2 regions of the Bacillus mexicanus genome follow, and region 2 is predicted to be linked to the other one. Evidence: a T-box and tRNA genes for the amino acid it is inferred to sense, from the RefSeq annotation. Region 2 holds a T-box; the other holds one or more tRNA genes.
What was found. The T-box of region 2 lies ahead of valS (valine--tRNA ligase). A T-box ahead of a tRNA ligase gene usually reads a tRNA of that ligase, here a tRNA-Val.
Positions count from the first base shown of each region.

Region 1: it has a tRNA-Val gene. The T-box ahead of valS (valine--tRNA ligase) is inferred to sense a tRNA for this amino acid. The anticodon was not compared.

Region 1 covers NZ_JBCEYV010000004.1:13,156-28,440, forward strand. Annotated here, with positions in the region: gene pbp4b (penicillin binding protein PBP4B) at 1-158, opposite strand, end outside; gene AAGG74_RS19380 (PTS transporter subunit EIIC) at 215-1,579, opposite strand; gene AAGG74_RS19385 (MurR/RpiR family transcriptional regulator) at 1,605-2,456, opposite strand; gene murQ (N-acetylmuramic acid 6-phosphate etherase) at 2,473-3,387, opposite strand; gene AAGG74_RS19395 (GNAT family N-acetyltransferase) at 3,492-3,974, opposite strand; partial or broken gene AAGG74_RS19400 (2-thiouracil desulfurase family protein) at 3,987-4,441, opposite strand; tRNA gene AAGG74_RS19405 (tRNA-Glu) at 4,622-4,696, shown strand; tRNA gene AAGG74_RS19410 (tRNA-Val) at 4,700-4,775, shown strand; tRNA gene AAGG74_RS19415 (tRNA-Thr) at 4,780-4,852, shown strand; tRNA gene AAGG74_RS19420 (tRNA-Tyr) at 4,873-4,957, shown strand; tRNA gene AAGG74_RS19425 (tRNA-Gln) at 4,962-5,033, shown strand; gene sigW (RNA polymerase sigma factor SigW) at 5,261-5,824, shown strand; gene rsiW (anti-sigma-W factor RsiW) at 5,838-6,464, shown strand; gene cdaA (diadenylate cyclase CdaA) at 6,626-7,447, shown strand; gene cdaR (CdaA regulatory protein CdaR) at 7,440-8,873, shown strand; gene glmM (phosphoglucosamine mutase) at 8,892-10,238, shown strand; gene glmS (glutamine--fructose-6-phosphate transaminase (isomerizing)) at 10,657-12,459, shown strand; gene AAGG74_RS19460 (NADH dehydrogenase subunit 5) at 12,994-14,502, shown strand; gene AAGG74_RS19465 (DUF2309 domain-containing protein) at 14,517-15,285, shown strand, end outside.
Region 2 covers NZ_JBCEYV010000001.1:236,498-251,782, forward strand. Annotated here, with positions in the region: gene AAGG74_RS01275 (hypothetical protein) at 1-388, opposite strand, end outside; gene hemA (glutamyl-tRNA reductase) at 618-1,985, shown strand; gene AAGG74_RS01285 (cytochrome c biogenesis protein) at 1,993-2,823, shown strand; gene hemC (hydroxymethylbilane synthase) at 2,860-3,801, shown strand; gene hemD (uroporphyrinogen-III synthase) at 3,791-4,579, shown strand; gene hemB (porphobilinogen synthase) at 4,576-5,550, shown strand; gene hemL (glutamate-1-semialdehyde 2,1-aminomutase) at 5,580-6,872, shown strand; gene AAGG74_RS01310 (LysM peptidoglycan-binding domain-containing protein) at 7,005-8,933, shown strand; gene cotN (spore coat protein CotN) at 8,966-9,991, shown strand; gene AAGG74_RS01320 (hypothetical protein) at 10,010-10,201, opposite strand; T-box leader at 10,375-10,597, shown strand; gene valS (valine--tRNA ligase) at 10,656-13,301, shown strand; gene AAGG74_RS01330 (bifunctional folylpolyglutamate synthase/dihydrofolate synthase) at 13,361-14,653, shown strand; gene AAGG74_RS01335 (prepilin peptidase) at 14,790-15,285, shown strand, end outside.

The DNA of each region.
Region 1 (15,285 bases), on a different contig from region 2:
ACCTTCCGTAGTTTCTTCAGCGAGAATCGTCCGGTTTCTGTATTTATGTTTTTCGGCTTGAATTGGTTGTCTGCTGTTTGCGCGAAGGTTTCGTTTGGCGGCGCCAGTATAGATAGGGTTAAAATGGCACTGAGTAAGGACAGTGTTTTTGTTTTCAATGGCTTGCTCCTTTCTGTGTTTCTATCTTGCTTACTATCCCTAGAATAGAAACCAATTAGTCGAACTGCGAAGCCATTTCTTCTTTATATCCAAATGCATAGGTCAATAAAAAGCCGGCCGCATAGGAAATAAAGAGTCCGATGAGATATAGGATGATCTGTGAGGACATGACGAGAAAGGAAAGCGGCAGCCCGGAGACCCCGATGGCGATGGTAGCAACCTGAAAATAAGCTTGAAAGGCGCCGCCGATTCCAGCTCCTAAGCATGCCGTTACAAACGGACGGCCAAGTGGCAGCGTCACTCCGAAAATAAGGGGTTCTCCAATGCCGAGCAGCCCCGACGGAAGCCCGCCGCCGATTGCTTTTCTCAAGGTTGTTTTTTTCGTTTTCACGAAAATGGCAAAGGCGGCGCCTACCTGCCCGGCACCTCCCATAGCCAAAATAGGGAGCAGAGGATCATTGCTGATTGAATTGATCAGCTCCATGTGTACAGGCGTCAATCCTTGATGCAGACCGGTTACGACAAGAGGGAGGAAGGTTGCGCCCAGAATAAAGCCCGCAGCGATACCGCCGAGGTCGAGAATGGACAGAAGGCCTGATGTAATGGCATCAGAAATGAAACCGCCTAAAGGCATAAATATGACATACGTTACAATTCCGGTGATTAACAGAGAAATGGTTGGAGTGACGATGATATCGAGTGATTGTGGAATAAAACGGCGGATGTGTTGTTCGGTGTATGCAATGAATATGGCTGCGAAAAGAACTCCGATCAGGCCTCCCCTGCCCGGGAGAAGCTGTTCTCCGAATAAACTGATCTTTGCGATCTCCGGATTTATAATCAAGATTCCTGCCAGAGCCCCAAGAGCGGGTGTCCCGCCGAATTCTTTTGAAGCGTTAATACCGACGAGGATGCCGAGATATGTGAACAATCCTGATCCGATGACTGTCAGGATAATAGCGATTTGTGATTCTGCAGAGAGCCATCCGGCTTGAATGATTGCTTTTGTAATCCCGGTGATTAAACCGGAAGCGACGAGGGCGGGAATGAGAGGGATAAAGATGCTGGCGATTTTACGTAAGAAACGTTTAAACGGAGTGGCATTTTTTCTATTTATATCGGCTTTCTTTTTTTCAGCCGCTTCTTTGATATCGGTTCCTTCTGCTGACATAAGCTTTGAGAAAGCGGCTGTGACATGATTGACGATCCCGGTGCCAAGGATGATTTGAAGGGTTTCCGCTTCCACGACCCCAAATACGCCGTCCATCTCTCTTAAAGCCTGAACATCAACTTTGCTTTCATCGTAAGGCGTAATACGAAGGCGTGTCATGCAATGCGTATACGAGGAAATGTTTGGTTTTCCTCCGCATAACGCGAGGATTTTCTTTGCGAGATGATGGTAGTTGTTTTCTTTGCTCATCAAAATCCCTCCTCTTCAAGACGTCCTATTTTTTTCTCATAGATTGTATGGCTGCTCTCGTTTTATCGATATAACCGGTTGTTTCTTCATACTGCTCAGCCGCCATGCCTAAAAACAAAACATCAATCATAAAAAGCTGGGCGAGGCGGGAGGAAGTGGCTGCGCTTCGAAGCAAGGCTTCGTTGGAATGTGCTGTGTACAACGGGACATCAGCCAGTGCGGAGATGGATGTCTGGCTGAATTGTGTGAGGCTGATCGTTGTGATGCCTTTTTCCTTAGCCATTGTGAGCAATTCTATGATTTCCTGCGTCTCACCCGAAAATGAAATGGCGAATACGATGTCATCCTTATCTGCATTTGCGATTAATGACGCCACAAGATGAGTGTCTGTGAACGCGGTTGATTGTTTATGAATGCGAAGCCACTTTTGCTGGGCGTCCTTGGCGACAATGCCGGAGGCTCCGACACCGATAAAATGCACGGTAGGGGCTTTGAGAAGCAGGGAAACCGCTCGTTCAAGCACTTTGTAGTCCATCAGGTCTGAAGTATCCTGTATGGCTTGAATGGCGTTGCCGGCTGTTTTTTCAGAAATGGAGGACAGCGGTTCGTAAGGCGCAATGTCCCGGTAGCCTTGTACAGCAGGCTTTGCCAGGTCGCCTGCTACTCTCATTTTTAAATCTTGAAATCCTTTTAGTCCGAGTGATTTGCAGAGCCTGATAACGGCAGCGTCACTTGAATTGGCTAATGTGCTGATCTCGCTGACAGTGGTTTCTATTGCTTTGTGGGGATGAGTTAGGATATAATCCGCAATTCTGCGTTCGGATGGAGGGAGCTTGTGCTTCATTGATTGGATGATCGTTAAACCGCCTGTTGCCATTCCTGCTCTCTCCTTATCATGGATGGTCATTTTCGATTGCTTTGTCTATGAAACCGTTCGCTTCATCGAGCAATGTCTTTGCTTGTTCCTGATCTGTGTTTGTTTTGAGCATGACGATTGCCGTTTTGACGTGATAATTGGCTTGTTCCAGAGTATGCTTGGCTGTGTCGTATGGGGCATTGGTGAGGCTTTGGATGATACTGATGGCACGTTCTTTTAGTTTGTTATTACTGACGTTGACGTCTACCATCAAGTTTTCGTAAACCTTGCCGATTTTGACCATTACAGCGGTAGATATCATGTTTAGAATCATTTTATGAGCGGTTGCCGCTTTCATACGTGTTGATCCTGTAATAGCTTCAGGTCCAACGACAACCTCAATGCTGTGATCGGCATTCTTGCTGATGGCGGAATTTTTATTACTGGTAAGGGCGATGGTGTGTGCTCCGGCTTTGCGGGCATATGTTAGGGCGCCTGCCGCATATGGTGTGCGGCCGCTTGCCGCGACGGCGAGGACAGTGTCGTTAGAAGTGAGGTGTATGTTTTTTAAATCCTCAGCTCCTGCTTCTTCACTATCTTCAATTCCTTCGGTCGCCTGCAAAAATGCTTTGGGGCCGCCAGCCATGATTCCGATGACCTGGTCTCGGCTTACGCTATAGGTGGGAGGACATTCGACGGCATCCATGACACCGAGTCTTCCGCTTGTACCGGCGCCTATGTAGATGAGCCGGCCTCCATTTTGAAACGAGTCGTACGCGCAGTCTACAGCTGTTTGAATGTCGGGGAGAACCTGCTGTACGGCAGCAGCGACTTTCAAATCTTCGTTGTTGATCATTTTGAGGATACCGAGAGTGTTTGCCTTGTGAATGTCGGTTGTTTGGCTATTGCGGGATTCCGTTGTAAGACGGTGAAGGTCTAATGGTTTTGACATGAGGATGCCCCCTGCTTCATCGTATATTCAATATTTAGTATATTCATTTCTGTTGTGATATTTCAACTATGTTTTTATAGTATTGAAATTTTATTTCAATACGTCTATAAGAAATAATGAAGAACTAGCTGTTCTCCAAGCGGTCCGATTCTTCTCCTGCCTTTATCAATGAACCCGCATTTCATATAAAGGTGCTTTGCGCGAGTGTTCAGATGGTTGACGGCCAGAATCATTTCATCGCACCATGGAAAATAACCGCTCACAAAAGAGGGAAGCAGAAGCATTGCTTTTTTCGCATAGCCTTTTCCTTGATGAACAGCATTTAAAGAAAGAGAACTTAGCAGTAAGGCAAATGGATTGTTAGAATAGGGCTCAAGCGTTTCTTTTGATGTATGTAAAATGAAAAAACCGATTGGCAGATTGTCGTTTAAGATGACAACCGGATACCGGTCCCGTATGCTCAGGGCCTGAGTCAGCACCTCTTTGGGGAGAGAGGTAAAGCGTTTGTCATCATTATTTAGCTTGAATGATTCAAGCTCTGATAAGTGTTCGGGCTTATAGAAGGATAAAGAAATGTCTAGAGTCATGTGGAGACCTCCTTACAATATATCGTCTAGCTGATTTTCGGAAATAACGCGGTAGCCTGCTTGTTTTAACAGAGCGGCAGTTACTCCGCTGCCGGGGGTTTTTTTCCGGTAAATGTGCCATTATAGATAAAACCGCTTCCGCATGATGGGCTGTTTTCTTTTAATATGATGGCAGAGGCATTGATTTCTTTTGCGTAAGCTAATGTTTTAGATGCGCCTTCCATATATAATTTGGTTACATCTTCACCGGAAGCTGTCACGATTTTTGCGGTCCCATTAAGAACATCCTCACCGGTGCCTCCGATGATTTCAGCAGGTTCACGGGGAGTTGAGAAGCCGCCGAGGAGCTCAGGACATGCCATGACTGCTTTCTTTTGATCGACAAGTTTTCTGATTTTCTCTGATGCTGCATGTGAGCCGTTATATCTGCATTCAATGCCCCCAAGGCAAGAACTGACTAGAATCATAGTGGTTTCCCCTCTCATGCTTTGCTTGTCTCTATCATAAAATAAATGAGGAATGGCGGAAGGCTTTTTCAGTTAAAAAAGGAGTTAAAAAGTTTGAAAATAAAAAAATTAATTTTTCTCTTTACAAACATGCATTAACCTGTATATAATAACTTTTGTCAGCTCGACGAGAACACAAACGGCCCGTTGGTCAAGCGGTTAAGACACCGCCCTTTCACGGCGGTAACACGGGTTCGAATCCCGTACGGGTCACCATTTGGAGGATTAGCTCAGCTGGGAGAGCATCTGCCTTACAAGCAGAGGGTCGGCGGTTCGAGCCCGTCATCCTCCACCATCTTGCCGGTGTAGCTCAATTGGTAGAGCAACTGACTTGTAATCAGTAGGTTGGGGGTTCAAGTCCTCTTGCCGGCACTGTTTTCTCACATGAATATGGAGGGGTAGCGAAGTGGCTAAACGCGGCGGACTGTAAATCCGCTCCCTCAGGGTTCGGCAGTTCGAATCTGCCCCCCTCCACCATTATTGGGCTATAGCCAAGCGGTAAGGCAACGGACTTTGACTCCGTCATGCGTTGGTTCGAATCCAGCTAGCCCAGTCACAGACACCTTTGACCAAAAGGTGTCTTTTTTCTATTTTAAAATAATTTCAACTTCTAACTGTTCAGTCTGTATAATAATTTTAAAAATATGTTAAGGTAGTTTATTCACGAATTACCATCTACACCCTGCCAAAAATTTGTTAAACTTATTTTATAAAAAATTGAAACCTTTTGAAACGAAGCTCGTATACATACAGACCGGTGAAGGCAGAGGTTAGATAAATATGGAAATAATGATTAAAAAAAGAATTAAACAAGTCAAAAAAGGCGACCAAGATGCATTTGCGGACATCGTAGATATTTACAAGGATAAAATTTATCAGCTTTGCTACCGTATGCTTGGCAATGTGCATGAGGCGGAAGACATTGCACAAGAGGCTTTTATCAGAGCGTACGTTAATATCGACAGTTTTGATATTAACCGGAAATTTTCAACTTGGCTTTATCGAATCGCGACCAATTTAACAATTGACCGTATTCGCAAAAAGAAGCCGGATTATTACCTCGATGCAAAGGTGGCTGGTACAGAAGGTCTGACCATGTATTCGCAAATTGCCGCAGATGGAGTTTTGCCAGAAGATGAAGTAGTGTCCCTGGAACTCTCGAACACGATTCAGCAGAAAATTTTAAAGCTTCCTGACAAATACAGAACAGTCATCGTATTAAAGTATATCGACGAACTCTCATTAATTGAAATCGGCGAGATCTTGAACATTCCTGTGGGAACTGTGAAAACACGTATCCATAGGGGCAGAGAGGCTCTTAGAAAACAATTAAGAGATCTTTAAGTGGGGTGATGAAATGAGCTGTCCTGAACAAATTGTGCAGCTTATGCATATGCATCTTGATGGAGATATCCTTCCAAAAGATGAACAGATATTAAATGAACATCTGGAGACATGCGAGAAATGCCGAAAGCATTTTTACGAGATGGAAAAATCGATCGCGCTCGTCCGGAGCACATCGCATGTTGAAGCCCCCGCGGATTTTACCGCTAATGTCATGGCGAAATTGCCGAAGGAGAAGAAAAGAGCCTCTGTGAAAAGATGGTTCAGAACCCATCCTGTTATCGCAGCTGCTGCGGTATTCATCATTTTGATGGGCGGAGGTTTTTTTAACAGCTGGCATAATGACCAAAACTTCAGCGTATCTAAGCAGCCGAATCTTGTGGTGCAAAACCACATCGTGACTGTGCCGGAAGGTGAGACGGTCAAAGGCGATGTGACTGTTAAAAACGGAAAGCTGATCATTAAAGGCAAAATAGACGGGGATGTAACCGTTGTAAACGGCGAAAAGTATATGGCCTCTGCTGGACAAGTCACCGGTCAGATTGAAGAAATCAATCAATTATTCGACTGGACATGGTACAAGATGAAGTCTGCGGGTAAAAGTGTCGTCAAGGTATTACACTCGGATGAAAAAGAGTAAAGCGAACAGCCGCTTTGCTCTTTTTTTTTATGGGCAGAGAGGGGTGGCACATTTCACTTGCCAAATCGAAATGTGGTATAATGGGCTCGCTATGTAAAGTACATATGCGTAACACGTTAAACACAAAATACGAAATGACTGAATTCTTGGAGGACGAGGAAATGGCTTTTGAGGATATCCCTTTTTTGCAGTACCTCGGCAATGCCGTTGATATTCTCCTTGTTTGGTATGTGATATATAAATTGATTATGGTGATACGCGGCACGAAAGCGGTTCAGCTGTTAAAAGGAATTGTCGTGATCGTGCTTGTCCGTATGGCCAGCCAATATTTGGGCCTCAGTACGCTTCAATGGCTGATGGACCAAGCGATAACATGGGGATTTTTAGCAATTATAATTATTTTTCAGCCTGAGCTGAGAAGAGCGCTTGAACAGCTTGGCCGCGGGCGCTTCTTTTCAAGGAGCGGCACACCTGTAGAGGAAGCGCAGCAGAAAACGATTGAAGCCATCACGAAATCAATCAATTATATGGCGAAACGACGTATAGGTGCCCTGCTGACCATAGAACGGGATACCGGAATGGGAGATTATATTGAGACTGGCATCCCTTTGAATGCCAAAGTCAGTTCAGAGCTTTTGATCAATATTTTTATCCCAAACACCCCGCTTCATGATGGTGCGGTGATCATGAAGGATAATGAGATCGCCGCCGCTGCGTGTTATTTGCCGCTTTCTGAAAGCCCGTTCATTTCAAAAGAACTGGGCACGCGGCACAGAGCAGCTGTCGGGATCAGTGAAGTAACAGACAGTATGACAATTATTGTGTCTGAAGAGACCGGCGGCGTCAGTGTGGCGAGGAATGGCGATCTTCACAGAGAACTGACGGAAGAAGCGTTGAAAGAAATGCTTGAAGCCGAGTTTAAGAAAAACACCAAAGACACTTCTTCTAACCGCTGGTATTGGAGGGGTAAGAAAAATGGATAAATTCTTAAACAACCGCTGGGCTGTGAAAATTATTGCGCTGCTTTTCGCGCTCTTGCTTTATGTGGCGGTTAATAGCAATCAGGCACCAACCCCGAAAAAACCGGGTGAATCTTTCTTTCCGACATCAACGACTGATGAAGCAACACTGACTGATATTCCGGTTAAAGCGTATTATGATGATGAAAATTACGTTGTAACAGGTGTTCCGCAAACGGTTAATGTTACGATAAAAGGCTCGACAAGCGCCGTGAAAAAGGCTAGGCAGACCAAAAATTTCGAAATATATGCTGATATGGAAAATTTAAAAACCGGCACACATAAAGTCGAGCTTAAGGCTAAAAACGTGTCGGATGGGCTGACAATCTCAATTAATCCTTCTGTTACGACAGTGACCATTCAGGAACGGACGATGAAAAGTTTTCCTGTAGAAGTGGAGTACTACAATAAAAGCAAGATGAAAAAAGGCTATTCTCCAGAGCAGCCGATTGTCAGTCCGAAACATGTGCAGATTATAGGATCTAAAAATGTAATTGATCGTATTTCTCTTGTGAAAGCCTCAGTGAACTTGGAAAATGCAGATGAAACGATCGAAAAGGAAGCGAAAGTGACTGTCTATGATAAAGATGGAAATGCGCTTCCTGTCGATGTGGAGCCCTCTGTCATCAAGATTACCGTTCCAGTGACAAGCCCGAGTAAAAAACTGCCCTTTAAAGTTGAACGGACGGGAAGCCTACCTGACGGTGTCAGCATAGCGAATATTGAATCCAACCCCAGTGAGGTAACGGTTTACGGCTCGCAGGATGTGTTGGATTCTCTTGAATTTATTGACGGTGTCAGCTTAGATTTAAGCAAAATCAACAAGGATTCCGATATCGAGGCGGATATTCCGCTTCCTGACGGCGTTAAAAAAATCTCGCCGTCAAAGGTAACTTTGCATATAGAAGTAGATAGTGAAGCGGATCAGAAGTTTGAGAATGTGACGATCAAGACTGTAGGATTGAGCAGCTCGCAAAACATTGAATTTTTAGATCCTGCATCGCAAGCGTTAGACGTGACGGCTAAAGGCTCTCCCGCAAATATAAATAAACTCAAGAAATCAGATATTGATTTGTATGTGAATGTTTCAGATTTAAATGACGGGGAGCATAGCGTAAAGCTTGAAGTGAATGGACCTCAAAATGTAACCTGGTCCTTGGCTCAAAAGAACGCCAGAATTAAGCTGACGTCTAAAAAAAGCGATACTAATGATAGTGGCAATACATCAGGGAAACAGGATGACACAGATAAGCAAACGAATGACCAAGATAACAACAAGCAAAAAGACACAACGAACAATGATAAAAACAGCAATGATCAAAAACAAGACGAAGATCAAAAACAGGGTGAGGATGAATCTGCTGCAGATTCACAATCATCATCAGAATAAAAAAGGAGCGATTATAAAATGGGCAAGTATTTTGGAACAGACGGTGTAAGAGGTGTCGCTAATAGTGAGCTTACACCTGAGCTGGCCTTTAAAGTCGGACGTTTCGGCGGATATGTTTTGACAAAAGACAAACAACGTCCAAAAGTGCTGATAGGCCGCGATACACGTATTTCCGGCCATATGCTGGAGGGAGCCCTTGTCGCCGGACTTTTATCTATTGGCGCAGAAGTCATGCGTTTAGGTGTCATTTCTACACCTGGTGTATCTTATTTAACGAAAGCGATGGATGCTGAGGCAGGCGTCATGATTTCTGCTTCTCACAACCCAGTGCAGGATAACGGCATCAAGTTTTTCGGGGGAGACGGATTTAAGCTTTCTGACGAACAGGAAGATGAAATTGAACGCCTGATGGATGAATCGGAGGATAAGCTGCCAAGACCGGTAGGGGCCGATCTTGGGCTTGTAAACGATTATTTTGAAGGCGGACAAAAATATCTGCAATTTTTAAAACAGACAGCGGATGAAGATTTCACAGGCATTCATGTGGCACTAGACTGTGCGCATGGTGCAACGTCATCGTTGGCGACACACCTGTTTGCTGATTTAGATGCAGATGTTTCAACGATGGGGACTTCTCCGAACGGGTTAAACATTAATGATGGCGTCGGATCAACTCATCCTGAAGCACTCAGCGCGTTTGTCAAAGAGAAAAATGCCGATCTCGGCCTTGCATTCGATGGTGACGGCGACCGCCTAATCGCTGTCGATGAAAAGGGAAATATCGTTGACGGCGACCAAATCATGTACATATGCTCAAAATACCTGAAATCAGAGGGCCGTTTAAAGGATGATACAGTGGTTTCAACGGTAATGAGCAACCTCGGCTTCTATAAGGCCCTTGAAAAAGAAGGCATCAAAAGCGTGCAGACGGCTGTCGGTGACCGTTACGTCGTAGAAGCGATGAAAAAAGACAGCTACAATGTCGGCGGTGAGCAGTCAGGGCATCTTATTTTCCTTGATTACAACACGACAGGCGACGGATTGCTGTCTGCTATTATGCTGATGAATACTTTGAAAGCGACCGGCAAGCCGCTGTCAGAGCTTGCGGCTGAGATGCAGAAGTTCCCCCAGCTATTGGTTAATGTGAGAGTGACTGATAAATATAAAGTCGAAGAAAACGAAAAAGTAAAAGCTGTTATTTCTGAAGTTGAAAAAGAAATGAACGGTGACGGCCGGATATTGGTACGTCCTTCAGGCACTGAGCCGCTCGTTCGCGTAATGGCTGAAGCCAAGACGAAAGAATTGTGCGATGAGTATGTCAATCGCATTGTTGAAGTCGTCCGGTCAGAAATGGGATTAGAGTAACGAAGTCTATTTTTAGAGCGAACAAGACAAGCGAGATTTACATATGATAATTGTGAGACATACGGCAAGGTTGTTTAAAAAAACAATTGACCGTTTATGTCACATGCTGTAAAATCAAGCTTGTCTTGTGCTTGTTTTAAAAGACGGGATGATTGTTTCACCTATAATAATAGCGCCCGAACTAAGCGCCCGAAAAAAGGCTTAGTTGACGAGGACGGAGGTTATCGAATTTTCGGCGGATGCCTCCCGGCTGAGTGTACAGATCACAGCCGTAAGGATTTCTTCAAACCAAGGGGGTGACTCCTTGAACAAAGAGAAATCACATGATCTTCCAAAAACATGTAGGAGGGGACGGTTGAAAGTCCCCTTGAATTTTGACTTTCTTCGTCTCCTTTTACAATCTTAGGAGGAAGAAAATATGTGTGGAATCGTAGGTTATATCGGTCAGCTTGATGCGAAGGAAATTTTGTTGAAAGGGTTAGAAAAGCTTGAATACCGCGGATATGACTCTGCCGGTATCGCAGTTGCCAACGATCAGGGAGTCCATGTGTTCAAAGAAAAAGGACGCATTGCGGATCTTCGTGAAGTTGTGGATGCCAATGTAGAAGCGAAAGCTGGAATTGGCCATACTCGTTGGGCAACACACGGCGAACCAAGCTATCTGAACGCCCATCCGCATCAAAGCGCACTGGGCCGCTTTACACTTGTTCATAACGGCGTGATCGAGAACTATGTTCAGCTGAAACAAGAGTATTTACAAGATGTAGAGCTCAAAAGTGACACCGATACAGAAGTAGTTGTTCAAGTAATCGAGCAATTGGTCAATGGAGGTCTTGAGACAGAAGAAGCGTTCCGCAAAACACTTACACTGTTAAAAGGTTCTTATGCGATTGCTTTATTCGACAACGACAACAGAGAAACGATTTTTGTAGCGAAAAACAAAAGCCCTCTATTAGTCGGTCTTGGAGATACATTCAACGTTGTAGCATCTGATGCGATGGCAATGCTTCAAGTAACCAACGAGTACGTAGAGCTGATGGATAAAGAAATGGTTATCGTCACTGATGATCAAGTTGTCATCAAAAACCTTGATGGTGACGTCATTACGCGTGCTTCTTATATCGCTGAGCTGGATGCAAGTGATATTGAAAAAGGTACGTACCCTCACTACATGTTGAAAGAAACGGATGAGCAGCCTGTTGTTATGCGCAAAATCATCCAAACGTATCAAGATGAAAACGGCAAACTGTCTGTGCCCGGCGATATCGCTTCCGCTGTAGCGGAAGCAGACCGTATCTATATCATTGGCTGCGGAACAAGCTACCATGCAGGACTTGTCGGTAAACAATATATTGAAATGTGGGCAAACGTGCCGGTTGAAGTGCATGTAGCGAGTGAATTCTCTTACAATATGCCGCTTCTGTCTAAGAAACCGCTCTTTATTTTCTTATCACAAAGCGGAGAAACAGCAGACAGCCGCGCAGTTCTTGTTCAAGTCAAAGCGCTCGGACACAAAGCGCTGACAATCACAAACGTACCGGGATCAACGCTTTCTCGTGAAGCTGATTACACATTGCTTCTTCACGCAGGCCCTGAAATCGCTGTTGCATCAACGAAAGCATATACTGCACAAATCGCAGTTCTAGCGGTTCTTGCATCTGTGGCTGCTGAAAAAAGCGGCATCGATATCGGATTTGATCTCGTCAAAGAACTCGGTATTGCTGCAAATGCAATGGAAGCTCTTTGCGACCAAAAAGACGAAATGGAAATGATCGCCCGTGAATACCTGACTGTATCCAGAAACGCTTTCTTCATCGGACGCGGCCTTGACTACTTCGTATGTGTCGAAGGCGCCCTGAAACTGAAAGAGATTTCTTACATTCAGGCTGAAGGCTTTGCCGGAGGAGAACTGAAACACGGCACAATTGCCTTGATCGAACAAGGTACACCAGTATTCGCCTTGGCAACACAAGAGCACGTAAACCTAAGCATCCGCGGAAACGTTAAAGAAGTTGCCGCTCGCGGTGCAAACACATGCATCATCTCACTGAAAGGCCTAGACGATGCGGATGACAGATTCGTACTGCCGGAAGTAAACCCAGCGCTTGCTCCGTTGGTATCTGTTGTTCCATTGCAGCTGATTGCTTACTATGCTGCACTGCATCGCGGCTGTGATGTTGATAAACCGCGTAACCTTGCGAAGAGTGTTACTGTGGAATAAAGTGTTTTAACCCCTTTGGTTACTTTAGCCAAAGGGGTTTTTTGTCCATCTATCGTTTATAAGTGAACAAATTGTCCGTATTCCAACGCCAAATTTGAATCACGCTGAATTAGCATATGAGTTATAGTTGACAATGTTTAAAATTTAGCATATCTTATACTTAACTTAATAATCGGCGCAGATGTTTATTAAATAATTAGGCCTTTAGCATTCTTTTAATATTTTATTTTAAATCTTGAAAGCATGAAAAAGGACCCTAATTACATAAGTCGATATATTTTATATGCAAGGTACTAAATGAACGACGATTTTGTTCCTTTAGACGGAACTTAACATATTGTATAAAGTAAAATGACCAATATTAAGGTAGCTCTTCAAAAAACTTTGTTGAAGTTAGTTGAAGTGAAGCCGACAATTTTCGAGACTCAATGATTAAGATTATCATTGTGTTTTGAAGTTGTCGGCTTTTTTTATTGAAAAAATACGTTACTAAATATTAAATATCAGGGAAATTTCACCTAGGGGAGAATTTAAATGTTGTTTTCGCTTCATTTGTCATCATTATTTTTTATTATGCTTATTGTTTCTGGGTTAAGCGGCCTATTGTTTTTACATCCGCGAGTGCCCTTGAGTTATGTCCGCATTCATATTGGTATCTTGGCTTTACCGCTTTTGTTTTCCTTCCTGCTTCTTGCTGATAGTAGTGTGAATGGAGATATTGGTCCTTGGCACTTAGATTCCTTAGCTTGTCTAATGACTTTCTTTGTTCTTGCAATTGGTTTCGTCATTCAGCGTTTTTCTGTACGTTACTTACTGGGAGATCGTTCTTATCGAAAATATTTTGCGCTTTTTACTTTTACTACAGGTGCTGCTTCAATGACATGGTTAAGTGGCGATCTCCGCTTGATGGTTATGTTCTGGGGAGCAACTCTTATCGGTTTAACCTTACTTATCAGGTTAAACAGTGCTTGGCATGTGGCTAGTGAAGCGGCCAAGATTTCTGGCCGGTTATTTTTGTTAAGTTGGTTTTCTTTGTTTTTCGCGATGATTTGGCTTTTTCAAGTCACAGGTCAATGGCGGTTATTCTTAATTTTAACAAATGAAGGTTTAGGTCATTTGGGGATTTGGGAGAGAACAGGAATTCATTTACTAATTGTATTAGCAGTGATCATTCCTGCAGCTCAATGGCCTTTCCAACGATGGTTAATTGAGTCTATTGTTGCTCCAACTCCTGTTTCTGCGATTATGCACGCAGGTTTAGTAAATGCCGGCGGAATAATACTAACTCGATTTTCACCTCTATTTCATGGAGGTATAGCATCATTTATTTTACTTCTGCTTGCTGGTATTTCCGTATTGATTGGAACTGGTATTAGTTTAGTTCAGGTTGACTATAAACGCCAGTTAGTCGGCTCTACGATTGCGCAAATGGGGTTTATGCTCATTCAGTGTGCATTAGGAGCCTATGTAGCAGCCATTATTCATCTTATTTTACATGGTTTATTCAAAGCTACGTTGTTTTTACAGGCTGGTTCAGCAGTACAGCGTCATGAAGGATCGGTGAGCACTAATGAGAGATCAACCTATTTATGGATCATGGCTGGTCGTACGTTAGCCTTAGTGATAGGGGTTGCTTTTTGGCTCGCTGCTCCTGGAGAGGGGTATCAACTCATTAGCGCGCTGATCTTAGGATGGTCATTGTCTGTTTCTTGGACTCAGCTCGTAGCTTTTGGAAAGGGGAAAATGGGCCGAATTGTTGGCTTAACATTTTTAGGAGCAACAGCCCTCGTATATTTTATCATTCATAACCTTTTCTATCATTGGCTGCATACAACCGTTTTACAAAGTGTTCAACCTCCAATGTCAGCTGTCATCATTGTCGTATGTCTATTGCTATTTGGCGGTGCTTTAGGTGCATGGGTTGCTCGTCAACGTTCTTCTGTTTTCTCTGCGGTACTCTATCTTTGGTTAGTGCGGTTAGGAGAAGCAAAACCAAAGACAGTAGAGAGTCACCCAGACTACCTTAAACAATATTTATCATAAGGAGCTAATCTGAGATGGGCATGACATCCGTATTAACGAAAGAAAATATAAAAAAGAAAAATACAGATACTGAGATTCAAGAAAGTGACCTTAACGTTTTCATTCAGTCTGCCAGCCGAGTGATTGCGCCGCTTTGGCCTATTTCTGCATTTGCTGCCCGCAATCCATGGATGGGGCTTGAAAACCAACCTTTTGATCAGGTGATGAGCTGGTTGAAAAACACTCGTGATGTTGATATATACCCTAGTGCGTCTATGATTCGTTCAGCAAGGAATAAAAGTGAGATTGATGAAGAGTTTGTGGAACTGGGACTGCAGAGCTGGCTTGATTCACATTCCTTTACCATCCCGCGGGATGCAGCAGAGCGATTTTGCCGTGCTGGTTTAAAGTTAGATCCATTGCCGTCCAATCTCTTATCATCACATGAGCTGGAGAAATTGGTGAATGAATGCAGCGGATTGGATCATGTCGAGAATGTTTTTATGCAGCCGATCAGTTCTTATATAAAGAATCAAGATGGTGAAAGGTTAGTCAACATACTTGATCAGCATGTTATTAAGTGGAGTAAATTATATCTTGATGATTCTCAAGCCGGTTGGACAATGCCTAATCGTGAGGAAGGATTCTATCGTGCCTGGCAGCATCTTATTCAATACGATCCAGCACTTCTTAAACAGGAGCGTAAAAGATTAAAAGGTTGGCCGCAAGAGGCACATATGGCTTTACAAGAATCATTATCCGCATTGGAAATCCCAGCATCAGAAATCCAGACTTATCTTGAAG
Region 2 (15,285 bases):
GCCACGCCATGATTTGTTTGAAAAAGTATAAAAACAGGGAAAAACAAATCATCGATACCGCTTCATATACATATTCTTTTTTCTGTACGGTTGACACCAAAAGCGAGAAGCCGATAATAAATACGAGCATTTCAAAATGATCCGGCCACCATAGCCATTTTGGTTTAGCGAAAAAGTGTAAGCCAAACCCGAAAAGAAGCAAACCGATAAAGAAATGCGGTGTGACGGTTTCTTTTTTTCCTTGATAAACAAAGGCTGCACCTAACAGCATGAGGAGAACAGGCCATTGATCCTGCCCTGAAAATATTTTGGTTTGGCCGCTTTCGAGCCATGCATATACAGAAGCGGCAAGCAGCAGACAAGGGAATAAAATTGATTTTTGTTTCATGTGTATCACCTTCTTGTTTTTTAGAGCAGATGTGTAGTGAATTTCTGCTGTTTTTGGTATTGTCAATAGGGATGCTTCTTTTTCGTGGAGCTTTTTCTAATATAGCATAAGAATTTTGAAATCTGTTCACATTTTGTGAAAGAAACTATGTTATAATCATTATAAATAATAAATTCTATGTTAGAATGATTATAAATAAAGAATGGACGTTGGGGGTGCAAAGAAAGCGATGCATATACTTGTTGTGGGAGTAGATTATAAATCCGCCCCTATTGAAATGCGTGAAAAAGTTAGCTTTCAGCCGAATGAGCTGGCTGAAGCGATGGTGCAGCTGAAAGAAGAGAAAAGCATTCTTGAAAACATCATCGTTTCCACCTGCAACCGCACTGAAATTTATGCGGTAGTCGACCAGCTCCATACCGGCCGTTATTATATAAAGAAGTTTTTAGCTGATTGGTTTCAATTAAGCAAAGAAGAGCTGTCACCGTTTTTAACATTTTACGAAAGCGATGCGGCTTTTGAGCATTTGTTCCGCGTAGCCTGCGGACTTGATTCTATGGTAATTGGCGAAACGCAGATTCTTGGCCAGGTGCGTGACAGCTTTAAAACAGCTCAGCAAGAAAAAACCATCGGCACTATTTTTAATGAACTGTTTAAGCAGGCCGTTACAGTAGGCAAACGAACTCACGCTGAAACAGACATTGGCTCAAACGCAGTGTCAGTAAGCTATGCTGCAGTTGAACTTGCTAAAAAAATCTTCGGAAACCTTTCAAGTAAGCACATATTGATCCTCGGTGCGGGAAAAATGGGCGAGCTTGCTGCGGAAAACCTGCACGGACAGGGAATTGGCAAGGTCACTGTCATTAACCGAACATATTTGAAAGCGAAGGAGCTTGCAGACCGTTTCTCCGGTGAAGCGAGAAGCTTAAATCAGCTTGAAAGCGCGCTTGCGGAGGCCGATATCTTAATCAGTTCAACTGGCGCAAGTGATTTTGTCGTGTCCAAAGAGATGATGGAAAATGCGAACAAGCTTCGCAAGGGACGTCCGCTGTTTATGGTGGACATTGCTGTGCCTAGAGACCTTGATCCAGCGCTGAATGATCTTGAAGGCGTTTTTCTTTATGATATCGATGACCTTGAAGGTATTGTAGAAGCGAACATGAAAGAGCGCAGAGAAACTGCTGAAAAAGTTGAACTGTTAATTGAAGAAACCATTGTGGAGTTCAAACAATGGCTGAATACACTTGGTGTTGTTCCGGTTATTTCTGCATTGCGCGAAAAGGCGCTTGCGATTCAGTCTGAAACGATGGAAAGTATCGAACGGAAGCTGCCTCACTTAAGCACAAGAGAGAAAAAGCTGTTGAACAAACACACCAAAAGCATCATTAACCAAATGCTGCGTGACCCAATTTTAAAGGCGAAAGAGCTTGCGGCAGAAGCTGATTCTGAAGAAAAGCTGGCCTTGTTTATGCAGATTTTTGATATTGAAGAAGCTGCGGACCATCAAACGATGAAAACTGTTGAAAGCAGCCAAAAGGTTCATTCTTTTAAAAAGACTGAATCAAAAGCGGGCTTTGCCCCACTTGTAAGTGAGTGAATGCTGAATGATTGATACTGCAATGGCAAGGCTTAATGAAGGAACAATCGTCATTTATGCATTAAGTGTGCTCTTTTATTTTATAGATTTTCTTCAACACAACCGGAAGGCTGGAAAAATGGCCTTCTGGTTGCTTTCTATTGTCTGGACTCTGCAAACCGTGTATTTGTCCTATTTTATGTGGATAACGGGGCGGTTTCCGGTATTAAATGTGACAGAGGCGCTTTATTTTTATGCGTGGGTGCTTGTCACACTGTCACTTGTCCTGACAAAGCTATTACGAGTTGACTTTATTGTGTTTTTCACAAATGTGATAGGGTTTTCTCTGATCGCTATCCATACCTTTTCACCGACAGATCAGCAGTCAGCCGCTTTTTCCGGGCAGCTGGTATCTGAGCTTTTGGTGATTCATATTACAATGGCGATTCTTTCATACGGGGCCTTTTCCCTTTCTTTCGTTTTTTCTGTGCTGTACATGTTTCAATATCGTCTGCTGAAAAAGAAAAAATGGGGAAAATGGCTGTTGAGAATAGAAGATTTGTCTAAGCTTGATTATATGGCATATGTTCTAAATATCATCGGGGTTCCGATGCTGCTGCTGAGTTTGATTCTCGGTGTCATTTGGGCGTATGTCTCATTAGAAACGCTGTATTGGTTTGACGCCAAAGTGCTTGGTTCGTTTGTCGTCCTGCTGCTGTACAGCTATTATCTTTATATCAGGCTGATAAAAGAGCTGCAAGGAAAGGTCGCTGCACTGTGGAATACGGCTTGTTTTCTCGTGCTGATGATCAATTACTTCCTGCTTGGAAGCCTGTCGCAATTCCATTGGTTCAGTTAAAAGATGTCCCAAGCAGATTCGGGAGGAAAGAAAACGATGAGAACAATAAAAGTAGGTTCGAGACGAAGCAAACTTGCTATGACTCAAACAAAATGGGTCATTCAAAAACTGAAGGAAATTAATCCTTCATTTGATTTTCAAATTAAAGAGATCGTGACAAAAGGCGACCGGATTGTCGATGTTACGCTCTCAAAAGTGGGCGGAAAAGGGCTTTTTGTCAAAGAGATTGAACAAGCGCTTTTGAATGAAGATATTGATATGGCAGTGCACAGCATGAAAGACATGCCGGCTGTTTTACCTGAAGGCCTTGTGATCGGCTGTATTCCTGAACGGGAAGACCCGCGTGACGCCCTTATCTCAAAGAATCATGTAAAGCTTTCGGAAATGAAGAAAGGCGCTGTCATCGGAACAAGCAGTTTAAGAAGAAGCGCACAGCTTTTGATCGAGCGGCCTGATATTACAATTAAATGGATTCGAGGCAATATAGATACAAGGCTCCAAAAGTTGGAAAATGAAGATTATGATGCGATTATTTTAGCTGCAGCCGGCCTTTCCAGAATGGGCTGGAAGCAAGATGTCGTGACAGAATTTCTAGAGCCGGAGTGCTGTTTGCCTGCTGTGGGCCAGGGAGCATTGGCGATTGAGTGCAGAGAATCGGATGAAGAGCTTTTGGCGCTGTTTACGCAGTTTACGGATGAATATACAAAACGGACTGTGTTGGCAGAACGCGCTTATTTAAACGCGATGGAGGGCGGATGCCAGGTTCCGATTGCAGGCTACTCAGTTTTAAATGAGAATGATGAAATTAAATTGACAGGACTTGTCGCTTCTCCTGATGGCAAAATCATTTATAAAGAAACCGTCACCGGAAACGATCCAGAGGACGTTGGAAAGCGCTGTGCTGCTCTGATGGCTGATAAAGGAGCCAAAGATTTAATTGATCGTGTAAAACAGGAGCTTGATGAGGATGGAAAATGATTTTCCGCTGAAAGGAAAAACAGTGCTTGTCACCCGGAATAAGGCACAGGCAAAATCGTTTCGTCAAAAAGTGGAGGCGCTGGGCGGAAAAGCGATTTTGACCTCTTTGATTACGTTTCGCCGCGCTTTGCCGAATGATGCTGCAAAACAAGTGGAAGAGGATCTTGGTGCGCCTGGATGGATTGTTTTTACAAGTGTGAACGGAGCAGACTTCTTTTTTTCTTATCTAAAGGAAAATCAACTCATTTTTCCAGCGTATAAAAAAATTGCGGCTGTCGGTGAAAAAACGGCACGCCGTTTGGAAACGTATGACGTATCGGTTGATGTCATGCCTAAGGATTATATCGCTGAACAGCTGGCAGAGTCCCTTAAAGAGCATGCGAATCCTGCGGAACCAATTACCGTAGTGAAAGGCAATTTGTCACGTGATGTGATCAAACAGGAGCTTGTCCCGCTCGGCTTTGCAGTAAAGGAATGGACTGTTTACGAAACAATTCCGGATGAAGAAGGCATCGAGGCATTAAAAGCAGCTGCGGGCCAATATTCCTTTGACTATGTGACATTTACGAGTTCATCAACCGTACATACGTTTATGCATGTTTTAGGTGAAGAATTGAAACAGTGGCAGGCGAACAAGACGTCATGTATCAGCATCGGACCTTTAACAAGAGACGCACTGCTGACATATGGCATTACATCTCATACGCCTAGTACATTTACAATAGATGGCATGCTTGAGTTAATGTGCAGCATGTCAAGAGAGGAAGAGAAAATATGAGTCAATTATTTAACAGACACCGTCGCCTGCGGGCATCAAAAACAATGAGAGAGATGGTAAAAGAAACACGTTTACACCCATCGGATTTTATTTATCCAATTTTTGTCGTTGAAGGGCTTGAAGGCAGAAAAGCTGTTCCGTCGATGCCTGATGTTTACCATGTATCATTAGATTTATTGAAGGATGAAATAGCAGAGCTGGTTAAACTGGGTATTCAATCGGTCATCGTGTTCGGCATACCTGAAGAAAAAGATGATTGCGGAACGCAAGCGTACCATGACCACGGCATCGTCCAAAAAGCCATTACCGAAATTAAGACACATTTCCCTGAGATGGTTGTTATTGCTGATACATGTTTATGCGAATACACTGATCATGGCCATTGCGGGCTTGTCAAAGACGGCGTAATTCTAAATGATGAATCACTGGAGCTTTTAGCGCAGACGGCTGTCAGCCAAGCGAAAGCAGGGGCGGATATCATTGCGCCTTCAAACATGATGGACGGATTTGTTACAGTGATCAGAGAAGCTCTTGATAAAGAAGGATTCATCAATATTCCGATCATGTCCTACGCTGTGAAATATTCAAGTGAGTTTTACGGTCCATTCCGTGATGCAGCAAACAGCACGCCGCAATTCGGGGACCGCAAAACATATCAGATGGACCCTGCCAACCGTATGGAGGCACTCCGCGAAGCGCAGTCAGATGTGGAGGAAGGCGCGGACTTTTTGATTGTCAAACCATCGCTTTCATATATGGATATTATGCGTGATGTGAAAAATGAGTTTACTTTACCGCTCGTCGCTTATAATGTTAGCGGGGAGTATTCAATGGTGAAGGCTGCAGCGCAGAATGGCTGGATCAAAGAAAAAGAAATCGTGTTGGAAATTTTGACAAGTATGAAGCGTGCAGGCGCGGACCTGATTATTACGTATCATGCTAAAGACGCAGCGAAATGGCTTGCGGAGTAATTTTATTCAGTTGATAGGAGTTGAGGCAGATGAGAAGCTATGAAAAATCAAAAACGGCTTTTAAAGAAGCGCAAAAACTCATGCCGGGCGGTGTGAACAGCCCTGTTCGCGCATTTAAATCGGTAAACATGGACCCGATTTTTATGGAACGCGGAAAAGGCTCAAAAATCTATGATATTGATGGAAATGAATATATTGACTACGTCTTGTCATGGGGACCTCTCATTTTGGGACATACAAATGACCGTGTTGTAGAGAGTCTTAAAAAAGTGGCTGAATACGGGACAAGCTTCGGTGCTCCGACTGAAGTGGAAAATGAACTGGCAAAGCTCGTCATTGATCGTGTGCCATCTGTAGAAATTGTACGAATGGTCAGCTCCGGAACAGAGGCTACAATGAGTGCCCTCCGTTTAGCAAGGGGGTATACGGGCCGCAATAAAATTTTAAAATTTGAGGGCTGCTACCACGGCCACGGCGATTCCCTCTTAATTAAAGCAGGTTCAGGTGTGGCCACTCTCGGTCTTCCTGACAGCCCTGGTGTGCCTGAGGGTATCGCGAAAAACACCATCACCGTTCCGTACAATGATGCAGAAAGTGTAAAGCTTGCTTTCCAGCAATTCGGTGAAGACATTGCCGGTGTGATCGTAGAACCTGTTGCCGGAAATATGGGCGTTGTTCCGCCGCAAGAAGGCTTCCTGCAAGGTCTGCGTGATATCACTGAGCAATACGGTTCTCTGCTGATTTTTGATGAAGTGATGACAGGCTTCCGGGTCGATTATAACTGTGCCCAAGGCTATTTCGGCGTAACGCCTGATCTCACTTGTTTAGGAAAAGTAATAGGGGGCGGACTTCCTGTCGGCGCTTATGGCGGAAAGGCAGAAATCATGGAGCAGATCGCTCCGAGCGGTCCGATCTATCAAGCCGGCACATTGTCAGGCAACCCGCTTGCAATGACAGCTGGCTTAGAGACATTGAAACAGCTGACACCTGACTCCTATAAGAATTTTATGAAAAAAGGTGACAGACTGGAAGAAGGTATTTCAAAAGCGGCCGAGACTCACGGCATTCCGCATACCTTTAACCGCGCTGGTTCAATGATCGGTTTCTTCTTTACTAACGAGCCTGTTATCAATTATGATACAGCCAAAGCTTCCGATCTGAAGCTGTTCGCTAACTATTACAAAGGAATGGCAAATGAAGGTGTATTCCTTCCGCCATCACAATTCGAAGGGCTTTTCCTTTCAACGGCCCACACTGATGAAGATATTGAAAAAACAATTCAGGCAGCTGAGAAAGTATTTGCTGAAATCAGCCGCGGATAAAAGAAAAAACCGGTATCAAGGACAGCCTTGTACCGGTTTTTTCTGTGTCCGTCCACTCATATTTCCCCCAGTTCATACATACACCTTTAGTGACATCTAATTTTAAGGATTAGATGAAAGGAGGATATGAACTTGCCGCAAAATCATCGCTTGCAATTTTCTGTAGAAGAATCGATCTATTTCCAAAAAGGACAGGAAGTTTCTGAACTGCTTTCTATTTCATTAGATCCTGATATTAGGGTTCAGGAAGTAAATGATTATGTATCAATCAGAGGATCGCTTGAACTTACAGGTGAGTACAACATAGATCAAAACAAACATACCGAAGAAATGTATACTGATAAGCGGTTTGTTGAAGAAGTAAGAAAGAGAGCGGATGGAAGTGCTGAGCTGGCTCACTGTTTTCCTGTGGATATTACCATTCCGAAAAATAAAGTGAGTCATTTACAGGATGTCTTCGTCTTTATTGACGCATTTGACTATCAGTTAACAGATTCACGTATTTTAACGATTCAGGCTGATTTAGCGATCGAAGGGCTTCTGGATGATACGGCAGACAAGGAGCCGGAGATTCCTCTATATGAGGCTTCCGCGGCGTTCAGAGAGGAAGAGCTTTCAGAGCCGCCGATGCAAAGGGCAGCAGAAGGGGTTCTGCAGAATGAAATAACAGCCGAATCGCCAGAACTATTTATCTCGGAAGCTGGGCTTCGTGAAGAGCTGGAAACAGAAAAAGCAGAATCTGCTAACCTTAACCTAGAATCAGTTTTTTCAGAACGAGAGACGCGAGAAGGCGTGGAAGACGAGGCATGCCCGGCAGAACTTCCAAAGAGGGAAACGGAGAGCCGTCAAGATTCGGAATTAGAGGAAGATGATGCTTTAGAAACAGAGGATCAAGAGATCGTGAAAGCAGAAAATGAACCGCCAGAGTCAGCAGCTGAAAGTGCAGATGTTCGCGAAGAAGCAGACCCTGCAGCAAAGGCCGAACCGCAGGCAGAGACTGTGAGTTCTGAGGCGCCAGTGTCACCTATTCTCGAATATGCATTGCGCCAAGAGGCTCAAAATGAAGAAACAGAAGAGCTGGAGCACACTGAGCCTGCGTACCGTCAAGAAACAGAAGAACAGGAGCACGCTGAACCAGCACTCCGTCAAGAAACAGAAGAACGGGAGCACGCTGAGCCTGCGTACCGTCAAGAAACAGAAGAACGGGAGCGCGCTGAGCCTGCGTACCGTCAAGAAACAGAAAAATCGGAGCACGCTGAACCGGCATTCCGTCAAGAAACAGAAAACCGGGAGCATACTGAACCTGCGTACCGTCAAGAAACAGAAAACCGTGAGCGCGCTGAGCCTGCGTACCGTCAAGAAACAGAAAACCGGGAGCATACTGAACCTGCGTACCGTCAAAAAGCTGAAGAAGCTCTGGAGACTGAATCTCAGGCCGTATCTTCCATTGAAGAAAGCCGAGAGGGAAAATCTTCCTCAGCTCCACAGGCGGAGAATGACGAAGCCGCTTTACAGCTTCATCATAATCAAAAAGCAAGCTTGAAGGAGGAGACATCTCAAGAAGAAGAGTCTGCACCGGCATACCGAACCTTCCTGCCTGAACATGAAGATGAGGTTTCTTTTTATTCAGCGCCTAAGCTGCTGGAAGAGGAAGAACAAGGGGAGGAAAGTTTTCAGATTGAAGTGAGGAAAATACCGCCGGCTGAAGAACCTGAGGAAGAAACTTCTCTTCAATCCTTCCAGCAGCCTAATGCCTCAGAAACTGAAAGGGAGAAACCAAAGGCTGTTCCTAGGACTGCTCCTGCTGCTGAAAAGAAAGAGCCTCAAGCAAATGAAAGTAATAATTCTCTTTACTTAACAAAGCTCTTTACGAGAGAAGAGGATGAATTTTCGAGAATGAAAATATGCATTGTTCAGCAGGAAGACACGATCGAGCGTTTATGTGAACGGTATGAAATTACCTCCCAGCAGCTGATCAGGATGAATTCCTTAGCATTGGATGATGAATTGAAAGCAGGTCAAATCCTTTATATTCCTCAAAATAAACATAGCCATGCGTAAGTCGTAAGCGATTGGAAAATGTGGTGAATGGAATGGAAGAAACCCAATCGGTTCTTCAGGAATACGGACTGACTGCTCAATTTATTGAGCCTGTCAGTCCTCTTGTATGGAAAGTGTATACAGACTACGGTATATTTGCCCTGAAAAAATTGAAATCGGTTCGCAGCAAACAGTTTACAGATCATATGGTGGCGATTGAGGAAAAAGGTTTTCGTTCGTTTGTTCCCATTTACAGAACAAATAGCGGTACGTTTTTATCGGCTGGTGTACAATCAGGAGATTCCTATTATTTAATGCCTTGGCTTCAATTTGACCAAGAGGAAGAACAGGATCAAAAACATACTTATTTATTTAGGGAAGCAGCCCGTCTTCACGAGAGAACTGCACAGGAAATGAAGATTAGCCGTAATGATGTTGAAGGTTATTACGGTCAAACGAAAAAAAAGTGGGAACAGGATAAAATGTTCTATGAACAGTTTGTGGATAGAGCGGAGAAGGAATGGTACCTTTCCCCATTTGAACTCCAAGCTGTAAGCTGCTTTTCAGAAACCATTTCTGCGGTGCGCTTTGCATTGGAACGGCTGGAGGACTGGTATGAGTCGGCAAAAGAAAAGGATGTCTCAAGAGTTGTGATGAATCACGGCAGCTTGTCTATCCATCATTTTCTGTATAATGATGCAGGCACCGGGTATTTTACAAATTTTGAAAGGGCATCTGTCGGTCCGCCGCAAAACGACCTGCTCGGCTTTTATACAAAAATGTTCAGGGGATTTCCAAAAGCTTGTCCAGAATGCGTCGAATGGTTTTATGCCTACACGAAATCATTCCCTTTGCATGAAGCGGAGGTTAGTCTTTTTCTCAGCTATATGGCGTACCCGGCAGCCGTGTATAAGGTGCTGTACCGTTATGAAACTGGGAAAAGACAGCATGAAAAGGATGAATGTACACATTTATTAAAGGCCTACTGGCAAATGAAAAATATAGAGCCGTTTTTGATGAAAATTTATCAAATTGAACAAGAGAAAAAATATCAGGCTGAAAACGAGTCCACGTCTTAATGGCGCGGACTTGTTGGTTTATATCCATTCTAAATGAAGGGCACAAGCTAAAATGATTAGAATTGCGAGCAGCAAAACATCAAAGGTTGTCGGAAAGAAAATGGTTCTGATCCCTTGAAATATTGAAATGGGGATAATCACTTGTACGGATACAAGCCGAATCTGTTTGACCCACGGCGGCAGCGAATAAGAGCTGAATCGTTTCTTCACGGTGCATCCTCCTCCTACGCATTTACAAGCATCATATGTAAACTTGGGCAATAGGTGCCTGCCTATTCGGTATAGAAAGCGGCGTTTTTGGAAAAGATGATTGACGAATCAAAAACACTTTTACTATAATAAAGAGCATAAATAAAAGTATATAATGAGCTGATAGATACGATACACCTGCTTAGAACGGGAAGAGTACAAAAAAGGCGCATGCAGAGAGAGAAGCCGTTTGCTGAAAGGCTTCTTATGTTGTCTGATTGGAAGGTCGCCCGGGAGCATAATTTCTTGAAAGAAGAGTAGAGAAATTCGGGAAACACCCGTTATCCGTTGTAAGTGCATGAACTGGTAGAGTTCATGAAAAAAGGTGGTACCGCGAAAGAGCTTTTCGTCCTTTTACAGGATGAAGAGCTCTTTTGTCGTTCTCAGCCATTTTTAAACATGTTGGAGGGTTATGATGGAAACGAATGAGCAGATGACAATGCCGACGAAATATGATCCGGCAGCGGTTGAAAAAGACCGATATGATTTTTGGCTGAAAGGCAAATTTTTCGAAGCTGGAAGTGACGAGACAAAAGAGCCCTATTCTGTCGTTATTCCGCCACCAAACGTAACAGGAAGACTTCATCTTGGTCATGCGTGGGATACGACGCTGCAAGACATTGTAACTAGAATGAAACGCATGCAGGGCTATGATGTGCTGTGGCTTCCAGGTATGGACCACGCCGGCATCGCGACACAGGCTAAAGTAGAAGCGAAACTTCGTGAAGAAGGCAAATCCCGCTACGATTTGGGCCGCGAAAAATTCCTCGAGGAAACGTGGAGCTGGAAGGAAGAGTATGCTGACTTTATTCGAAGCCAGTGGGCGAAATTAGGGCTTGGCCTTGATTATTCCCGTGAACGTTTCACGCTGGATGAAGGTTTAAGCAAAGCGGTTCGTGAAGTATTTGTTAAGCTTTATGAAAAAGACCTGATTTATAGAGGCGAATATATTATTAACTGGGACCCTGCGACAAAAACAGCGTTATCTGACATTGAGGTCATTTACAAAGATGTTCAAGGCGCATTTTATCATATGAGCTATCCGCTCACCGACGGTTCAGGTTCAATTGAAATTGCGACGACACGTCCTGAAACGATGCTCGGTGATACGGCTGTTGCCGTTCACCCTGAAGACGAACGCTATAAACACCTTATCGGAAAAACGGTGATCCTGCCGATTGTAAATCGTGAAATTCCGATTGTGGGTGATGATTACGTTGATATGGAATTTGGTTCAGGTGCCGTGAAAATTACACCTGCTCATGATCCGAACGACTTCGAGCTTGGCAACCGCCACAATTTAGAGCGCATACTCGTTATGAATGAAGATGGTACGATGAATGAAAATGCCCTGCAATATCAAGATTTGGATCGTTTTGAATGCCGCAAAAAGCTCGTGAAGGATTTACAGGAAGCGGGAGTTCTCTTCAAAATCGAGGATCACATGCACTCTGTCGGCCATAGTGAACGAAGCGGGGCTGTTGTGGAGCCTTATCTTTCTACACAATGGTTTGTGCATATGCAGCCGCTTGCTGATGCAGCGATTGAACTGCAAAAGAAAGAAGCAAAGGTCAACTTTGTGCCTGACCGTTTTGAAAAAACGTATTTACACTGGATGGAAAACATTCGCGACTGGTGTATTTCCCGTCAATTGTGGTGGGGACACCGTATTCCTGCCTGGTATCATAAAGAAACAGGCGAGCTATATGTCGGGCTTGAAGCGCCTGAGGACAGCGAAAATTGGGAACAAGATACAGACGTATTGGACACATGGTTCAGTTCTGCGCTTTGGCCTTTCTCCACGATGGGCTGGCCTGACGTAACGGCTGAAGACTTTAAGCGCTACTATCCGACAGACGTTCTCGTAACAGGATACGACATCATTTTCTTCTGGGTGTCACGCATGATTTTCCAAGGTATCGAATTTACAGGCGAGCGCCCGTTCAAAGATGTGTTAATCCATGGCTTAATCCGTGACGAGCAAGGCCGGAAAATGAGTAAATCTCTTGGCAACGGTGTCGATCCGATGGATGTCATTGACAAGTACGGAGCCGATTCTCTGCGTTATTTCCTAGCGACAGGAAGCTCTCCGGGCCAGGATCTGCGCTTTAGCTATGAAAAGGTGGAATCGACTTGGAATTTCGCCAATAAAATTTGGAATGCCTCCCGTTTTGCATTAATGAACATGGACGGCATGTCATACGATGAGCTTGATCTGTCAGGTGAAAAATCAGTTGCTGACAAGTGGATTTTAACGCGATTAAATGAAACGATCGAGCACGTAACCCAGCTTGCTGATCGATATGAATTTGGTGAAGTCGGCCGCCATTTATATAATTTCATTTGGGATGATTTCTGTGATTGGTATATTGAAATGGCGAAGCTACCGCTTTACGGAGAAGACGAAGCGGCTAAAAAAACAACTCGTTCCATCCTTGCTTACGTACTGGATCAAACGATGCGTCTGCTCCATCCATTTATGCCATTCTTAACGGAAGAGATTTGGCAGCACCTTCCTCACCAAGGGGAATCGATTACAGTAAGTCAATGGCCAGTTGTTGTGCCAGAGCATACGGATGCGGAAGCGGCGGCTGACATGAAGCTTCTTGTTGAGCTGATCCGTTCTGTGCGTAATATCCGCAGTGAAGTCAATACGCCAATGAGCAAGCAGGTTGAACTGCATATTAAAACAAGCACAGACGAAATCGCAGCCCGTCTCGAAGCGAACCGTTCGTATGTTGAACGCTTTACGAATCCGAGCGTGCTTAAAATCGGCACGGATATCAAGGCTGTTGATAAAGCAATGACGGCCGTTGTCTCAGGAGCAGAGGTTATTCTTCCGCTTGAAGGCTTAATTAATATCGACGAAGAAATTGCCCGTCTGCAAAAAGAATTCGATAAGCTGACAAAAGAAGTCGAGCGTGTCCAAAAGAAACTTGGAAATGAAGGATTTATCAAAAAAGCCCCTGCGCACGTAATTGATGAAGAACGTGAAAAAGAAAAAGATTATGTGGCAAAGCGTGACGCTGTTCAAAAACGAATGGCTGAGCTGAAGGGTTAATGAAAAAGCGGGGCGGTTTCTCTAGAAACCGCCTTGTCTTATAAAAGAGGGGATTATCATTGTTTACTAAATATGAAGAAGCGCGCAGCTGGATTCATGGGCGGCTGAAATTCGGCGTGAAGCCCGGACTCGGCCGGATGGAGCAGCTGATGGCGCGATTAGGGCATCCTGAAAAGAAAATCCGTGCACTTCACGTCGCAGGAACAAACGGAAAAGGCTCAACTGTCGCTTTTATCCGTTCTATGCTGCAAGAAGCCGGATATACGGTTGGCACGTTTACGTCACCTTATATTATTACGTTTAATGAACGGATCAGTGTAAACGGAACACCGATCTCAGATGAGGAATGGACGGCGCTTGTCAATCAGCTGAAGCCGCACGTTGAAGCACTTGATCAAACAGAATACGGGCCGACGACAGAATTTGAAGTGATGACGGCTTGTGCATTTTTATATTTTGCAGCATTTCATAAGGTCGATTTTGTTGTTTTTGAAACAGGTTTGGGCGGCAGATTTGACTCTACCAATGTGGTTGAACCGCTTTTAACTGTGATCACAAGCATCGGACATGATCACATGAACATTTTGGGAAACACGATTGAAGAAATTGCAGGAGAAAAGGCCGGAATCATTAAAGATGGAATTCCAATCGTGACCGCTGTTACCCAGCCGGAAGCCTTGCAGGTCATTCGTCATGAAGCTGAGCAGCATGCTGCGCCGTTCCAGTCATTACATGACACATGTGTTATGTTCAATGAAAAGGCTTTGCCTGCGGAAGAACAGTTTTCCTTCAAAACGGGTGAGAAGTGCTATGAAGACATTCGGACATCTCTCATTGGCACACATCAAAGACAAAATGCCGCATTATCCATTTTGGCTGCGGAGTGGCTCAATAGAGAGAATATTGCCCATATCAGTGAGGAAGCGCTAAGAAGCGGGCTGGTAAAGGCTGCATGGCCGGGACGGTTAGAGCTAGTTTTAGAGCAGCCGCCGGTATACTTAGATGGCGCGCATAACGAAGAAGGTGTGGAAAAGCTGGCGGAAACGATGAAACAGCGTTTCCCTGATTCCCGCATTTCTATTGTGTTTAGTGCGTTAAAGGACAAACCATATCAAACCATGATAAAGAGGCTGGAGAGCATAGCGCATGCGATTCATTTTGCTTCTTTTGATTTCCCGCGTGCTTCTCTTGCAAAAGATCTCTATGAGGTAAGTGAAATCAGCAATAAAAGCTGGAGTGAAGATCCTCAAGATGTGCTCGAATTTATAGAAAGCAAAAAAGGAACAAATGACATTGTGCTGATTACCGGATCGCTTTATTTTATTTCTGAGATTCGTAAAAGGCTGAAATAAAGGCAATCAGCCCCGGCAGTATCAAAATTGAGATTCTGCCGGGGTTTTTATGTGTAAAATTGAATATTCCCGATTCGAGTTATGGCCGCTCATTTTGCTACAATCCATACCAGTATCTAGTAAAGGTGTGTTGTCCATGCTTCTTATTCTATTTATTCTCGGCCTGATTTTTGGTTCGTTTTATTATACGGCCGGGTGCCGTATCCCTTCACATATATCCATTATCACGCCCCGTTCAGCATGCTCATTTTGCCGGCGGACTTTAACTCCAACAGAATTAATCCCCATCCTGTCATTTCTTTTCCAAAAGGGGAAATGCAAAAGCTGCGAGCGCAGAATTTCTTTAATGTATCCCGCGGCAGAGCTTTTGACAGCGTGTTTATTTGCCGCCGCCGGTATTCGCTTTGGTCTATCTTCGGAACTATTTCCAGCTCTCGTGTTTATCTCTCTTCTCATCATTGTTGCGGTGACAGATATTCATTATATGCTGATTCCAAATCGAATATTGGTTTTCTTTCTTCCCCTTTTGGCGGCTGCGAGATTGATTTCTCCGCTTGATTCCTGGTATGCCGGTCTTTTAGGTGCGGCCGCCGGATTTCTATCTTTAGCCTTTATTGCCGCGATCACCCGTG